Linked DNA regions of Sphingobium yanoikuyae. The protein of the gene in region 1 binds, or shares a complex with, the protein of each later gene. Links are inferred from orthologs where the notes say so. Each region holds a gene or a part of one and is shown in the gene's direction. Other genes may lie near its edges.

What was found.
Region 2: the proteins of tldD (region 1) and U0025_RS20100 are in contact, whole or in part, in a solved structure (PDB 5NJ9), measured with the Escherichia coli proteins. The link is inferred for Sphingobium yanoikuyae from one-to-one orthologs.

What each region holds. Positions count from the first base shown.
Region 1 is NZ_CP139979.1:4,773,751-4,781,982, reverse strand. What follows is about bases 2,940-5,874. They hold tldD (metalloprotease TldD), read left to right. Parts: upstream 2,940-3,653; coding sequence 3,654-5,096; downstream 5,097-5,874. Other genes in these bases: U0025_RS22215 (DUF924 family protein), read left to right, coding at 5,199-5,774; U0025_RS22225 (zinc-finger domain-containing protein), read left to right, coding at 3,372-3,599; U0025_RS22230 (hypothetical protein), read left to right, coding at 3,138-3,317. Also shown: rpoN (RNA polymerase factor sigma-54), read left to right, coding at 1-509; U0025_RS22245 (D-amino-acid transaminase), read left to right, coding at 717-1,568; U0025_RS22240 (helix-turn-helix domain-containing protein), read left to right, coding at 1,789-2,778; U0025_RS22210 (P-II family nitrogen regulator), read left to right, coding at 5,931-6,269; U0025_RS22205 (ammonium transporter), read left to right, coding at 6,283-7,629; lycopene beta-cyclase CrtY, read left to right, coding at 8,013-8,232. UniProt on the Escherichia coli protein: Metalloprotease involved in CcdA degradation. Suppresses the inhibitory activity of the carbon storage regulator (CsrA).
Region 2 is NZ_CP139979.1:4,327,073-4,335,197, forward strand. Bases 2,821-5,648 are described here. They hold U0025_RS20100 (TldD/PmbA family protein), read left to right. Parts: upstream 2,821-3,475; coding sequence 3,476-4,822; downstream 4,823-5,648. Other genes in these bases: nudC (NAD(+) diphosphatase), read left to right, coding at 2,821-3,436; U0025_RS20105 (3'(2'),5'-bisphosphate nucleotidase CysQ), read left to right, coding at 4,809-5,606; U0025_RS20110 (GDSL-type esterase/lipase family protein), read right to left, coding at 5,607-5,648. Outside these bases: U0025_RS20075 (thioredoxin domain-containing protein), read right to left, coding at 1-135; U0025_RS20080 (thioredoxin domain-containing protein), read right to left, coding at 180-848; U0025_RS20085 (DUF721 domain-containing protein), read right to left, coding at 890-1,432; U0025_RS20090 (A/G-specific adenine glycosylase), read left to right, coding at 1,459-2,529; more of nudC, read left to right, coding at 2,516-2,820; more of U0025_RS20110, read right to left, coding at 5,649-6,287; U0025_RS20115 (acyltransferase family protein), read left to right, coding at 6,459-7,415; U0025_RS20120 (hypothetical protein), read right to left, coding at 7,412-7,981; purD (phosphoribosylamine--glycine ligase), read right to left, coding at 8,080-8,125.

The sequences.
Region 1 (8,232 bases):
CCTGGCTGGCCGACTGCCTCGCCAGCGCCAACTGGCTGGTGAAGGCGCTCGACCAGCGGCAGAAGACGATCATCAAGGTGGCGAGCGAGATCGTCCGCCAGCAGGAGGATTTCTTCCGCAACGGCGTCGCTTATCTCAAGCCGCTGACGCTGCGCGCGGTCGCCGACGCGATCGAAATGCATGAATCGACCGTCAGCCGCGTCACCTCGAACAAATATCTCTCCTGCCCGCGCGGCCTCTATGAACTCAAATATTTCTTCACCAGCGGCGTCGCGGCGGCGGATGGCGACGGCGCCGTCTCGGCCGAGGCCGTGAAGAGCCATATCAAGGCACTGATCGGCGCGGAGGAGGCCCATGCCATCCTCTCCGACGACACATTGGTCGACCTGCTGCGCGCCAAGGGCATGGACATCGCCCGCCGCACCGTCGCCAAATATCGCGAATCCATGGGCATCGGCTCCTCGGTCCAGCGCCGCCGGCAAAAGGCGCTCAAGGGCAAGGCCGCCTGAGCCTGTCCTACAGCGGCCCTTTCCCCTATCATCGGCGCTGCCATCCCCTGACTTTCCGATAGGATCAAGGCAGCGCAAGATAATGTCACAATGTGCGGGAAATATGCGAAGTTAAGCGGAGCAAATCCTATTTCGCTGCCTTGACCCCAGCCGCCGCGGCGGCAAAAGCGGCGGCGTAAATCACCAGACCAAGGATCGCCCGCCGCCATGTCCGTCGCCTATCTCAACGGCCAGTTTCTGCCGCTCGAAGACGTCCGCATCTCCCCGCTCGATCGCGGCTTCCTGTTCGCCGACGGCATTTATGAGGTGGCGGCCGTGATCGATGGCCGGCTGGTCGACAGCGCCAGCCATCTCGCCCGGCTGGAACGTTCCTGCACCGAAATCGGCATCACCCTGCCGCTGACCCTGGACGAGATCGAGGCGGCGCAGAAGGCGCTGGTCGCCCATAATGGCCTTGGCGAAGGACTGGTCTATCTCCAGATCACCCGCGGCGCCGATGTCACCCGCGACTTCATCCCGCCAGCCGGGTTACAACCGACCCTGTTCATGTTCGTCCAGGACAAGACCTTCCTTGATGTGCCCGCCGCCAGGACCGGCGTCGCGGTCGCCACCATGGCCGACCTGCGCTGGGCGCGGCGCGACATCAAGAGCGTGGGCCTGCTCGCCCAGGCCATGGCCAAGATGGCGGCCAAGGAAGCCGGCGCGCAGGAAGCCTGGATGATCGAGGATGGCTTCATCACCGAAGGCGCCTCCTCCACCGCCTTCATCGTCACCGACGAAGGCATCGTCACCCGCCCCTACAGCCAGTCGGTGCTGGCCGGCTGCACCGGCGCGGCGCTCACCGCCCTTGCGGAAGAAAGCGGCATCGCCGTCATCCGCCGCCCCTTCACCCTCGCCGAAGCGCTCGCCGCCAAGGAAGCCTTCATGACCAGCGCCTCGACCTTCTGCCTCTCGATCGTCAAAATCGACGGCCAGCCGGTCGGTGACGGCACGCCCGGCCCGGTCGCGACCCGGCTGCGCGAACTCTATATCGACTTCGCCCGCCGCACCGCGGTCTGACCTGCGACGAAATGAGTCCATTTCGGATCGAATAGGCAGAACAGGGCGCCCGCATCAGCCGGCGCCCTTTTCGTTTCCGCATTCCCCCCGATATCGTGGGTGCGTGACGGCCATCACGACAGCCCCGTGCATTTGCGCCATTATGGAGTCAGCGCCGGCTGCGCCCGGTGGGCAAGCGGCTAAGCTGCGGAACATAACAGGCACGGGAGATTGCGTGGTGATGGCCGATCCCTTCTCGACCGATCATGATAGCCCCTATGCCGCGCCGGATGACCGGCGTGGGCTGCTGATCGTTGCCGATGACGAATGGTTCGACGATGCCGCCATGCTGGCCGATGCCGCCGGCCTGCGCCTGCTCGGCACCGTGCCGCTCGGCCAGGCCGCCGCCCGGCTCGACATGCAGGTGGGCTGCGACGTCGTGCTGCTGCTCTGCCACCAGCCTGATCCGTTGCTCGAACGGCTGATCGTCCAGGTCGAGACGATCGCGATTCAGAATCGCATGGCGGTGGTCCTGCTCGCCGGGATCGAGACACTCGACACGGCCTATGCCTGCATGCGCAGTCCGCAGACCCAGTTGCTGTGCAGTCCCGACAATGGCGACATCGCCGCCGCCCTGCTCGCCGCCGCGCACAGCGACGCGCTCCCCCATAATCTGCACGACGCCACCCATGAAAGCGACGGCAACCGGTTGCAGCGGCTGAGCGAGGAAGTCAGCCGCCTCGCTCGCACGATCGAGGCCCTGACCGATCGGCCGCGCCCTACGCTCCCCGCGTTCGACATGCCCGCGCGCATCGCCGACCGCCAGGGCGGCTATACCGCCATGCCGGCCATGGCCACGATCGGAGCGGCCACCATGGCGGAAACCGCCTCCGTCACCGCCGCCCAGGTCCGCGACCTGCTGCGCGCCCGCCGGCTGCGCGCCGATTTCCTGCCGGGCGACCTGTTCGCCGATCCGGCCTGGGACATGATGCTCGACCTGCTCGCCGCCCGGCTGGAACAGGCCCATGTCTCGGTCTCCAGCCTCTGCATCGCCTCCGCCGTGCCGCCGACCACGGCGCTGCGCTGGATTCGCACATTGACGGACAAGGCCCTGGTCGAACGCCGTGCCGATCCGCATGACGGTCGCCGCATCTTCATCGCGCTCGCCGACGACGCGGCTGACCAGTTGATCCGCTGGTTCGGCGCCAGCCATCGCTATCGCGCGCACTGATCTACCCCATCGGATAAAGGCCGCTTGACCCGCGCCCAAAAAAATCTAGAAGCGCCCGCACCCCATGGGGGCGATTAGCTCAGTTGGTAGAGCGTCTCGTTTACACCGAGAATGTCGGCGGTTCGAGCCCGTCATCGCCCACCAGTTTTGCGGCCTTTAGAGCCCGTCCGGGGGACGGGCGGCCGCAAAACTCCGAGCAGCTATGCTGCGAGGGCATCGGATATGGGACGTCCGGCCGACGGCTTCCGGCGAAACTCCCGAGCGACGGCGAAGGGCTTAGCCATCCAGGCAAAACCAGCCCCGATCCGCACCCGTAACATTCATCCTGCAGCAAGCATGGTTCCGGCATCCTTGCCACCATGCCGATCAGCTTCTTCCTTGGCGGCTCCGTCGCGCCGATATTGCTGATGCTGTCGCCCTTCGCGGTGATGGCGGTCGGCAATTGTGCCGACTGGCAAGCCAAGGCTTCAAGCGCAAGGATCGCGGCAAAGTCCCCCGCCGACGCCGGCTGCACCCAGCCCCGCTATCCGCTGATGTAATCACGCGCTGCCAGATATTGCGGCGCCGCGTCACCGCTGCTAATTCCGCCTCCCATGATCCAGCCGCCCGAAATCATCCGAGTCACCAAGTCCCGCGTCTCCTGCGACGGTTCGGGTGACATTCCCGCCGCCCTTGGCCATCCGCGCGTCTTCCTGGAAATTGACGAGCATGGCTATGTCGATTGCGGCTATTGCGATCGCCGCTTCGTGCTGGCCGGCGGCGTTGCCGACAATGGTGAAATCGGCAACAAGCCGGACATCGCCTCGGGCGCTAGCCTCTAAGGCTCTCTAAAATTTCCATTGGGCATCCGTCATGCCGCGCCTATATCGGGCGGCATGACCGATCTCGCTTCGCAATTCACTGATGCCCGCGGCCTGCTCTATCGTCCGGGCCTGCTCGATCCCGATGGCGCGCGCCGCCTGACCGCACAGGCGCTTTCGGCCTGCGACGATGGCGAGCTCTACCTCCAATATCGCGCCAGCGAGAGCTTCGGCTTCGACGATGGTCGCCTCAAGACCGCCGATTATTCGACCGATGCGGGCTTCGGCCTGCGCGGCGTTTCGGGCGAGATGACCGGCTTTGCCCATGCCAATGACCTCAGCGAAGCGGCCATCGCCAAGGCGGCGCAGACGCTGACCCTGCTCGATCCGGCCAAGGGCCAGCCCGCCCCGCCGCCCCAGCGCACCAATCGCCACCTCTATACCGACGCCAATCCGCTGGAGCTGGTGCCCTTCGCCGAGAAGGTGACCTTGTGCGCCGCGATCGACGCCGCCGCCCGCGCCCGCGACCCGCGCGTCGCCCAGGTTTCGGTGAGCCTAGCCGGCAGTTGGTCGGTGATCGAGATCGTCCGCGCCGACGGTTTCACCGCCAGCGACATCCGCCCGCTCGTCCGCCTCAACGTCTCGGTCATCCTGGAGGAAAATGGCCGGCGCGAAACCGGCGTGTTCGGCATTGGCGGCCGCTATCTCTATGATCATGTGATGGACCCCAAGATCTGGAACCGCGCCATCGACGAGGCGCTGGCCCAGGCCCAGGTCAATCTCCGCTCGGTCGCCGCCCCCGCCGGCGAAATGACCGTGCTGCTCGGCCCCGGCTGGCCGGGCGTGCTGGTCCATGAAGCGATCGGCCATGGCCTGGAAGGCGATTTCAACCGCAAGGGCACCAGCGCCTTTTCCGGCCGGATCGGCCAGCGCGTCGCTGCGCCGGGCGTCACCGTGGTCGACGATGGCAGCATCCTCGATCGCCGCGGCTCGCTCTCGATCGATGATGAAGGCACGCCGACGCAGGAAAATATCCTGATCGAGGACGGCATCCTCAAGGGCTATATGCAGGATCGCCTCAACGCCCGGCTGATGGGCGTCGCGCCGACCGGCAATGGTCGCCGCGAATCCTATGCCCATGCGCCGATGCCGCGCATGACCAACACCTTCATCAAGGGTGGCCAGGACAATCCGGAAGAGCTGCTGTCGCGCGTCAAGTCGGGCATCTTCGCCAAGAGCTTTGGCGGCGGCCAGGTCGACATCGTCTCGGGCAAGTTCGTCTTCTCCTGCACCGAGGCCTACAAGGTCGAAAATGGCAAGATCGGTGATCCGATCAAGGGCGCGACCCTGATCGGCGACGGCCCGACCGCGCTGACCAAGGTGATCGGCATCGGCAACGATTGGGCGCTCGACGAAGGCATCGGCATGTGCGGCAAGGGTGGGCAGAGCGTGCCGGCCGGTGTCGGCCAGCCGACCCTGCTGATGGATGGGCTGACTGTCGGCGGTACCGCCGCCTGATCCCATTCCTGCCATGGCGGCTCCTGCCATGGCGGCGCGGTCACCCGACCCGCCGCCGCCATGGGCCGAGGAACCGGGCGGCGATCAACACGTATTTTGCGTATGAACATGCTGACCGACAGCCATGACGCCGTGACCGCCGACTGGGCGGCGGCCCTGCTCGACTTCTGGTTCAACCAGGTTGGCGATGAAGGCTGGTACAGCCATGATCCGGCACTGGACCAGCATTGCATCGACCGCTTCGCCGTCCTGTGGAGCGAGAAGCGGACGCTTCCGGCCGAAAGCTTCCTTGACCGCGCCGACGATGCGCTGGCCGCCGTGCTGCTGTTCGACCAGCTGCCCCGCAACATGTTCCGCGGCAAGGCCCAGGCCTTTGCCACCGACCCGATCGCTCGCGAGGTGGCGCGCGGCGCCATCGCGCTGGGCTATGACATCCAGATTGGCGGGGCGGGCCGGCTCTTCTTCTACATGCCCTTCCAGCATAGCGAGGATCTGGCCGATCAGGAACTGTCGCTCTCCCTGTTCGAAGGGACCGGCGACGCCCGGTCGCTCGATTTCGCCCGCCAGCATCATGCAACCATCGCGCGCTTCGGCCGTTTCCCCCATCGCAACACTGCCCTTGGTCGCACCACCCTGCCCGCCGAAGCGGCAGCGGTCGCCGAAGGATCGCAATGGTAGGCGGGAACATGCCTATTTTTTAGGCATGGCCGTGCATCTGCACATTTTTTCGGCGGCGCAACAATCTCCCCTAGTGGAAATCCCGCGTTAATGCGTCATTAGCAAATTGGCACGCCTCTTGCTGGTATGTCGCCGCACACCAAATAAGGGGGCGACATGAAACTTGTCATGGCTATCATCAAGCCGTTCAAGCTTGACGATGTCCGCGAGGCTCTTTCCTCGCTTGGCATCGCCGGTATGACGGTCAGCGAAGTGAAGGGCTTTGGTCGCCAGAAGGGCCAGACCGAAATCTATCGCGGCGCCGAATATTCCACCAACATGGTTCCCAAGATCAAGATCGAGGTGGTCTGCGACGACGACCTCGCGCCGCGCGTGGTGGAAGCGACGCAGGCCGCCGCCAATTCGGGCGCGATCGGCGATGGCAAGATCTTCGTCCTCGATGTCGGCCAGGCCGTGCGCATCCGCACCGGCGAAACCGGCGAAACCGCGCTGTAAGAAGGGGGGAATAATGACCTTTTCGAAGAAACTCTGCGGCGCGCTGGGGGCCACCGGCCTTTCGCTGTTCGCCGCGCTGCCCGCTTGGGCACAGGACGCGGCCGCGCCGGCCGCGACCGTGGACAAGGGCGACGTTGCCTGGATGATGACGTCCACCATCCTCGTCTTCCTGATGATCCTGCCGGGCCTCGCCCTGTTCTATGGCGGCCTTGCCCGCAGCAAGAACATGCTGTCGGTGATGACGCAGATCGGCGCCGCCGCCTGCCTCGCCATGCTGATCTGGGTCATGTACGGTTATTCGATGGCCTTCGGCCCCGATTATACCAGCGGCCTCTCCAACGTCGTCTCGACCTTCGACAAGGCGTTCCTGAAGGGCATCACGCCCGCTTCGCAGGCCGCGACCTTCACCGCCGGCGTCGAGATTCCGGAATATGTCTTCGTCTGCTTCCAGATGACCTTCGCCGCGATCACCGTTGCGCTGGTGCTGGGTTCGGTGGTCGAACGCATCAAATTCTCGGCCGTGATGGTGTTCGCCGCCATCTGGCTGACGATCGTCTATTTCCCGATCGCGCACATGGTCTGGGCGGCTTCGGGCTATTTCTTCAAGGCCGGCGCGCTCGATTTCGCGGGCGGCACCGTCGTTCACATCAACGCCGGCGTCTCGGCGCTGGTCGCCGCGATCATCCTGGGCAAGCGTATCGGCTATCCCAAGGAACCGATGGCGCCACACAGCCTGACGCTGACTGCGGTCGGCACCGGCCTGCTGTGGGCCGGCTGGTTCGGCTTCAACGCCGGCTCGGCGCTGGAAGCCAATGGTTCGGCCGCGCTCGCCATGATCAACACCTTCGTCGCCACCGCATCGGGCGGCCTGTTCTGGATGCTGATCGAACGCGTCAATGGCCACAAGGCGTCGGCCCTGGGCTTCTGCTCGGGCGTCATCGCCGGCCTCGTCGCGGTCACCCCGGCCGCCGGCAACTCGGGCCCGTTCGGTGCGATCGTGCTGGGCGCTGTTGCCTCGATCGTCTGCTTCTATGCCGTCACCGTGCTCAAGCCCAAGCTTGGCTATGACGACAGCCTGGACGCCTTCGGCATCCACGGCATCGGCGGCATGATCGGCGCCATCGGTACCGCCATCGTCTACTCGCCCGCCCTCGGCGGCCCCGGCGCGGCGGACTATGAAATCGGCGCCAAGCTGCTCGTCCAGATCGAAGCGGTTGTCGTGACCATCATCTGGGCCTCGATCGGCACCGCCATCGCCATCTTCATCGCCAAGGCCATCACCGGCCTGCGGGTCAGCCAGGAGGTCGAATATGAAGGCCTCGACCTCGGCGAGCATGGCGAGCGCGCCTACAACTACTGAGATTGGCAGGGCGGGCCGCCCGACCGGGACACGGCCCGCCCGCCTCACCTTGTTCCTCCTGCGAACATGCCTTGGGGTCGGTACGAAAGTACCGGCCCTATTTTTATCCCCAGGGCAGGCAGCGGGTCGAGTTCAATGGGCCGGGTACGACCAGAAGCGGACCTGTTCCCCCTCCCGCAGGCGGGAGGGGTTGATGGGAGGCGCGTGACTCCCATCAAGGGGGTGGGCTGGACGTCGCGATAGCCCACCCCGCTGCGACTAACGCGCTGCGCGCGCAAGTCTCGCTACCCCTCCCGTTTACGGGAGGGGAATGGCAGGAAACCACCCATCCCAGCCGGACCGTCCGGCTTTGCCTTTGGCGTCGGCGTCGCTAACAGGGGTTGGTGGCTGATCTGGAATGCGATCTTGCGATTATCGGCGGGGGCCTTGCCGGGGGGCTGATCGCGCTTGCCTTTGCCGAGCGGCGGCCGGGTACGCGCATCCTGTTGATCGAGCAGGCCGATCATGTCGGCGGCAATCATATCTGGTCCTTCTTCGACGGGGATGTGGATGCGCGCGACCGCTGGCTGGTCGATCCGCTGGTCAGCAGCCGCTGGTCGCAGG
Region 2 (8,125 bases), 450 kb from region 1 along the record:
CGACCAGCTGGTGCCGGCGGGCGCGGACACGGCGGCGATCGGCGCGGCGGAGGTTGCATTGCCCTCATCCTTCTTGCCGCAACCGGCAAGCGTCAGGGACAGGGCGATAAGGGCAAGGCCGGACAGGACTTTCACGACGGGCGACGCTCCGAATTATGGATAGTTGGGGACGGTTTAGATCAGCGGGCGGCTGCGGGCAATGCGGCCTTGAGCAACTCCCAGGTCGATCCCTGGACCAGCGTGCCGTTGACGACGAAGCCGGGCGTGCCGGTGATCTTGACCTTGTTCCACGCCTCGTCGGTCATCGCCAGGATCGCCTTTTCCGATGCCGGGTCGGCGATGCAGGCGTCGAGCTGCGCATTGGTGAAGCCGCGCTTGTTCATCAGCGCATAAAGGCCGGTCTTCTGGCCGATATCGCGCAGCGCCGCCTTCTGCTCGGTCGGCTTGGCGGCACCCTTGTCATAGGCCATGATCTGCTCCATCCAGGCATCCTGGTTGGCGAACAGCGCCTCATGATTGCCCATGAAGCGCTTGGCGCCGCCGCAGCGGGCCAGCAGCGCGGCGGTCAGGTCATATTTGTCGCGCACCGCGTTGCGCACTTCGGCGCTGACCTTGCCGCCCTTCACATAATCGGCCTTCAGCGATGCACTCGCGTCATTCACGAAATGGGCGCAGTGGCTGCAGGTATAGCTGACATATTCGACCAGCTTGGTCGGCGCGGCGGGGTTGCCCATGACATGGCCGCCGATCGGCGAACGCACCACCTGCGCGACCCAGTTGGGCGCGGCGGCGACGGCGATGGCGGGAACGGCGATCAGGGCAAGCAGGGAAAGGCGGAACTTGGTCATGGGGCAGTCCTAAGGCATCGCCCCGGACGGGGCGGGTTGCATCAACCGATCTTGGGCAGGCCATTCGAATTCGCAAGCCCCTGTGCCAGCGATTCGAGGACTTTGCGCAATTCCGGATCACCGATGTCGCGCAGGGAATCCCCCAGCTCGACCGGAATGGGTTTGAGGTTTCGGGGCGGCGGGCGCCGCTCGACCGGTGCGGGACCGACCATGCCCTGCTTCATCGCCACCTTGGCGACGGCGGCATAGCCGAAGAAGCGGTTCACCCGCTCGATGATGTCGGGCAGCGCATGCTGGATCATCGGCGCATGGCCGCTCATCACGGTGAGTTGCAGCGTGCCGCCCGATTTCTGGCCGACCGGGAAGCGGATCGATTCGGGCGCGGTGATCGCGGCATAGTCGGCGCCGACGATATCGTTCCAGCGGGTAACGATGCTCGACTGGACGAAACCGAACTTGCGGAATGCGGTGCGGCCGATTTCCGGCATCAGATCGGCGATCGCGCGCGGCGCACCCGTGCGGGGGCGCTCGGCCGGCGGCGCGGCGCGGCTCGTCTTTTTCGCGGTCGGGGGGCGTTCCGTCATGGCGCGCTACATGGCATAGGGCCGCCATGCGCGTCGAGATGTCGGGTTCAAAAATCGCACGGGATCTGCTGGCCCATTATGACGTCCATGCCCGGCGCCTGCCCTGGCGCGCGCCGCCGGGCGCCAATGCGGCCGATCCCTATCATGTCTGGCTGTCCGAAGTGATGCTGCAACAGACCACGGTCGCGGCGGTCGGCCCCTATTTCGAGAAATTCACGGTCCGCTGGCCGACGGTGGAGGATCTGGCCGCCAGCGCCGACGCCGATCTGATGGCCGCCTGGGCGGGGCTGGGCTATTATGCCCGTGCCCGCAACCTGCTGGCCTGCGCCCGCGCCGTGGTGGCCGACCATGGCGGCCGCTTCCCCGATACCGAAGACGCATTGCGCGCCCTGCCGGGCCTGGGCGCCTATACCGCCGCTGCCGTTGCCGCGATCGCCTTTGGCCAGCGCGCCGTGGTGGTCGATGCCAATGTCGAGCGGGTGGTCGCCCGCCTGTTCGCGATAGCGACGCCCTTGCCCGCCGCCCGGCCGGAAATACGCGCGGCGGCCGACAGCATCACGCCGGACCTGCGCGCCGGTGATTTTGCCCAGGCGATGATGGACCTGGGCGCCACCATCTGCACGGCGCGCAATCCCGCCTGCGGCATCTGCCCGCTGCGTCAGGATTGCGCGGCGGTGCGCACTGCCGATCCTGCCGCCTTCCCGGTCAAGGCGCCGAAAAAGGCCAAGCCCCATCGCCTCGGCCATGCCTGGTGGATCGAACGGAGCGACGGCCAGGTCTGGCTGGTGCGTCGCCCGGACAAGGGATTGCTGGGCGGCATGCGCGCGCTGCCCAGTTCCGACTGGAATGCTGCGCCTGACGCCACGCCGCCCTTCGTCGCGCAGTGGCAGACCATCGATCCGCCGGTCGCCCATGTCTTCACCCATTTCTCGCTGGCGCTCAGCGTCCACACTACCCATGTGGGGCTGGACCATGTGCCGGCGGGCGCGGGCGAATGGTGGCCGCGCGACCGGATCGGCGAGGCGGGGCTACCCACCCTGTTTGCGCGGGCAGCCGATGCGGCGATGAAGGAGATGACGGACGATGCACGGAACTGACCCCCAAGCGCATGGCCTGCCCGGTTTCGTCGGCGGCACGCTCGACCGGGTCGACCATATCCGCAGCAATCCCGCGCTCCATGCGCAGGCCTTTGCCGCGTCCAATGCCCGGCTGCTGATCCTCGAAGGGCTGGAGCCGGTGACCGACGATCATGGCCTGGCCCTGGCGCCGCTCGGTCCCGACGCCCGGATCGAGCAGCATGTGCTGCTCGGCGTCGATCTGCAGGATCGCCCGATCTTCGCCCATCTGGTCGAGACGCTGGAACAGGGGCCCAACGCGACGCCGCGATCGCGTGGCCTCGCCGATCTCGTCTCCGCGTCCGACGTTGCGCTCTACGGCACCGCGCGCAGCCTCGTCTTCTGGCATGCCCGCCACCGTTTCTGCTCGGTTTGCGGCGCGCCGACCCATGCGCACAAGGCCGGCTGGGCGCGGCGCTGCGAATCCTGCGCTTCCGAACATTTCCCGCGCGTCGACCCGGTCTCGATCATGCTCGCCGAACATCAGGGCCGTGTCCTGCTCGGCCGCCAGCATAGCTGGCCGCCCGGCCGCTATTCCGCGCTCGCCGGCTTCATCGAGCCGGGCGAGACGGTCGAGGAAGCGGTCGCGCGCGAACTGAAGGAGGAAGCCGGCATCACGGTCCATTCGGTCCGCTATGTGATGAGCCAGCCCTGGCCCTTCCCGTCCTCGCTGATGATCGCCTGTGTCGCCCAGTGCGACGATCCCGCGCTGACCCTGGACGAGACCGAGATCGAACATGCCTTCTGGTGCGATGCCGATGGCGTCGCCGCCGCGCTGGCGGGCGATCCCGACGCGCCCTTCCTGGCGCCGCCGCGTATGGCGGTCGCCTGGCACCTGCTCGACCATTGGCTGCGCGGCGCGGTTGCCCCGTCCGACGCAAGGGCGTAAGGCCCGGCTTCGTCTTCACTACAGGATCGACCTCCCCTTATGCTCAGCCTCGAAGAAGCCCAGTCGCGCGCGCAGGATCTGGTGACGGCGGCGCGCAAGGCGGGGGCGGACGCGGCCGACGCCATCTATGCCTGCAACGCCTCGACCACGGTGGCGGTGCGGCTTGGTGCGCTGGAGGATGTCGAACGGTCCGAGGGGGAGGAGATCGGCCTGCGCGTCTTCATCGGCCAGCGCTCGGCCAGCATTTCCGCGTCGGACATGAACCCGGCGACGCTCGCCACGCTGATCGATCGCAGCATCGCCATGGCGCGCGAAGCGCCGGAAGATCCCTATGCCGGCCTGGCGCCGGAGGATCGCCTGCTCAGGAAGCGCGCGCCCTCGCTCGACCTGGTCGACGAGGAAGAGCCTGAACCCGCCGCGCTGCGCGAACGCGCGCTGATCGCGGAAGAAGCGGCGCGCAGCATCCCCGGCATCACCAACAGCGAAGGCGGCGGCGCCGCCAGCGGCCGCAGCCAGGTCGCGCTTGCCACCAGCCATGGCTTTGCCGGCGCCTATGCCGCGACCAATCATTCGACCTGGGCCAGCGTGCTCGCGGGCAGCGGCGCCGACATGCAGCGCGACCATGCCAGCCATGCCAGCCGCCATCTCAAGGATCTGGACGATGCCGAAGCGGTCGGCATACGCGCCGGCCAGCGCGCGGTCGCCCGACTCAATCCGGGCAAGGTGGAAAGCGGCGTCATGCCGGTCATCTTCGATCCGCGCATCGGCTCCAGCCTGGTCGGTCATCTGATCGGCGGCATGGTCGGCCCGGCGATCGCCCGCCGCTCCAGCTTCCTGCTGGACTCGCTGGGCGAAACATTGTTCGACAGCAAGATCACGGTCATCGATGATCCGCTGCTGCTGCGCGGCCTGCGCTCGCGCCCGTTTGACGGCGAAGGGCTGCCGGTCGAGCGCCGCGCGCTGATCGAGGATGGCGTGCTGACCGGCTGGCTGATGGACAGCGCCTCGGCCCGCCAGCTTGGCCTGGAACCCACCGGCCATGCCAGCCGGGGCGGCGCCGGTGCGCCGGGCGCGGGCATCACCAATGTCCATATGGAAGCGGGCAGCCTGTCGGTCGGCGAACTGATGGCCGATGTGAAGCGCGGCATCTATGTCACCGAACTGATCGGCATGGGCGTCAATGGCGTCACCGGCGACTATAGCCGCGGCGCCGCCGGCTTCCTGATCGAAAATGGCGCGGTCGGCCCGGCCGTGTCCGAAATCACCATCGCCGGCAATCTGAAGGACATGTTCCGCACCCTTGTGCCGGCCAATGACCTGATGTTCCGCTATGCCATGAACGTGCCGACCCTGCGCGTCGACGGGATGACCGTTGCCGGCGGCTGAGCCTCTGTTGCCGGCCGTCGTCGCGGCGGTCACCGATGCGGCCGATCGCGCGCTGGCGCTATGGGCCGATGGCGAAACGCGCGTGCGCCAGTGGGAAAAGGTGCCCGGCCATCCGGTCTGCGAGGCGGACCTGGAAATCGACGTCATGCTGCGCGAACGGCTGGCGGCGATCGATCCGCAGGCCGGCTGGCTGTCGGAGGAGACAGCCGATACCGTGCATCGCCTGGGCGTATCGCGTGTCTGGGTGGTCGATCCGATCGACGGCACCCGCGACTATCTGCGCGGCCGGCCCGGCTGGGCGGTCTCCGTCGCCCTGGTCGAGGATGGCGCGGTCAGGCTCGGCATTCTAGCGGCGCCCGCGCGCAAGGAATTGTGGATTGCGCAGGCCGGGCAGGGGGCGACCCGCAATGGCGTGCCGCTCCATGCCGGCAATCGCACCATGTTGCCTGGCGCCCGCGTGCCCGCCGATCAGCTGCCGCGCGCCGACCGCGATCTCGTCACCGTGGACAAGCCCAACAGCATCGCGCTGCGCATGGCGATGGTCGCCGCCGATGAGGCCGATCTGGTCGCCACCGTGCGCTGGGGCAATGAATGGGATGTCGCCGCCTCCGCCCTGATCGCGCAGGAGGCCGGCGCCATCGTCACCGACGCGCTGGGCGATCCGCTCGCCTTCAACCGGCCCCAGCCGGTCGCCTTCGGCCTGCTCTGCGCGGCGCCGGGCATCCATGCGGCCGCCGCCGCCCGCCTCGCGCCGCGCGCGAAGGAAATATTGGGCAAGGCCTGATCAGCCGCCGGTGCAGGCCTTCACCGTCTGGGCGGGCAGCACCTCTTTCAGTCTAGCCCGCACGACATCGGCCCAGATGCGGTAACCGGCCGGGTTCATATGCACCTTGTCTGCCTGATAATTGTCGCCCAGCTTGCCGTCCTTCAGCAGTGGCGTGGTGATGTCGGCATAATGGACATTCTGCATGTGCGGGATCAGCCGCCGGGTCGCATCATTATAGATTTGCTGCTGCGGAAAGATCGCCCAGCGCCCCGGACTGGGCTTCACCGACAGGATGATGACCGGCACATTGCCCAGCATGTCGCTGCGCATCTCCAGGAAGCGGGCCATATCGTGGAAGATCGGCCGTAGCTGTCGCCCGCCCGCCAGATCATTCTCGCCGGCATAGAGGATGATCGCCGCCGGTTTTGGCGTTCCCGGCTCGATATTGGCGAAACGCGGCAATATCTCGTTGAAGGTGGCGCTGTTGATGCCGCGATTATGCGCGACCCAGGGCGCCATATCCTGCTCCAGGCTGGTCCAGCGCTTGATCGACGAACTGCCCACGAACCACAGGGCGCATGGCCCTTCGCGCCCCTGCCCGTCCGGCAGGGTCTGGCTGGCATCGCGATAATGGGTGAAGGCGAACCAGCCCCCGACGATCACGCAAAAAATCGACAGGGCCAGCAGACGCTTGCCCAAAGCTGTATCCAGTCTCTGCAAGATGATGGCGACCCTCCTGCTAATGGCCGAAGTCTAAACGATATTTTCCTTAAGAAAAGATGGCTGCGACGGAATGATGCCATTGCGGATTTTAAGAGCTTGGCAATATTGTGACGCTATCGTTTCGATGGCAAATTTTGCGAGCATATCGTGACCAAGAACCCGTCGATCGACCTGCTGAAAGGCTTGCTGATCCTGCTCGTCATGGGCGGGCACGCGATGGAATTGACGCATCAGCAGCATGTCCTGCTGTGGATCGGCTCGGGTTTCCGCATGCCGCTGATGATCGGCATTTCCGGCTATCTGCTCAACGTCACGCGCACCCGCTCCATGCCGACGGGCGAGATGTTCAGCCGCTATGGCCGGCGCATGCTGCTGCCCTGGGCGGTGGCGATGCTCGTCTACTGGCTCGCCAGTGGCGGCCTGCTTTCCTGGCAGACCCCGCTCGACCTGCTGCTGCGTCCGCCCTTCCATCTCTGGTATGTGCCGGCGCTGTTCCTGTTGATCCTGGTGACCCGGTTGCTACCACTTTCACCGCTTGTGCTGCTGGCGATCGGCACGCCCGTCAGCCTGGCCACCATGTATAGTTTCGGCCTCGACCATGGTGCAGTGGGCGGCAGCCTGTTGTCGCCCGACAGCCGTTTCCTGCGCTACCCCGTCTATTTCTTCTTCGGCATGCTGATGGCCGAACGGGGCATGCCCAAACGCTATCTGTGGCCCGTGCTGCTGGTCGGGGCGCTGGGGCTGTTCTGGTGGTCGGATCTTTATGGCACCGGCAATGCGCTTGCCTTCGTGCCCGCCCGCTTGCTCATGTGTCTGGCGCTGATTGCGCTGCTGCCCAGCATCTCGGCGGTGCGCCTGCATTTCGGCCCGATCAACAGGATCGGGCGCGAAAGCCTGTTCTTCTATCTCTGGCATCCGCTGGTGATGGGGCTGGTGGCGATGCTCGACCCGCATGGCGCCGTCATCCTCGCTGGTGCGGTGCTGCTGCTCTACATCGCCAGCGCGCTTGCGGGGCAGGGGCGATTGCCGCCCCTGTTGCTGGGCGCAGTGCCGCAACGCAGGCCGGCCCCGGTCGCCATGCAACCGGAACCGGTCACGGCTTAGATCTTGCCATATTTCGCTTCGAAGCCGGCAATGTCGCCGGCGGCGAGATATTTGGCCTGGTCGATCCACTGGTCGCGGACCGGCCGCCCCTTGAAATTGCCCAGCTTCGCGTCGATCGCGGCGATGTCGCTGTCGCTCCAGCCGGCGATCTGGGCATAGCGGGTAACGCCCAACTCGGTCAGCAATGCGCCCAGCTTGGGGCCAACGCCCTTCAGCTTCAGCAGGTCGTCGGCGCCATCGGCCGGTGCCGCGACGGCAGGCGATGACGGGATCGGCGCCGGCGTCGGTTCGATCACAGGCGCGGGCGCAGGCGCTTCCTCGACCACCGGCTCGACCGCGACCGGCTCGGCGACCACGGGCTCGGCGACCGGCACCGGATCGGGCGTCGCCACCAGCGGCGCGACGACCGGCTCGGCAATCGGCTCGGCGGCGACGGGCGGCGCCACCGGGGCGGGGTCTTCCGCCACGGCCGACTTGCCCTTGCCCGACAGCAGGAACACCAGGCCGATCACGACCAGCAGCGCGATCAGCAGCCACAGGCCATAGTCCATGAAGAATTCCTGCATCGCCCTTTGCCTCCCGGAATGGATATGTCGCCCTATTTAAGGACGCTTGGCGGCGCGGGACAAGGGGGACATGTCCCGATCCCGCGCCGGTTTGGCCCTTATTGCGCCTCGCGGGCGACCTCGCGCCAGCCAATGTCGCGGCGG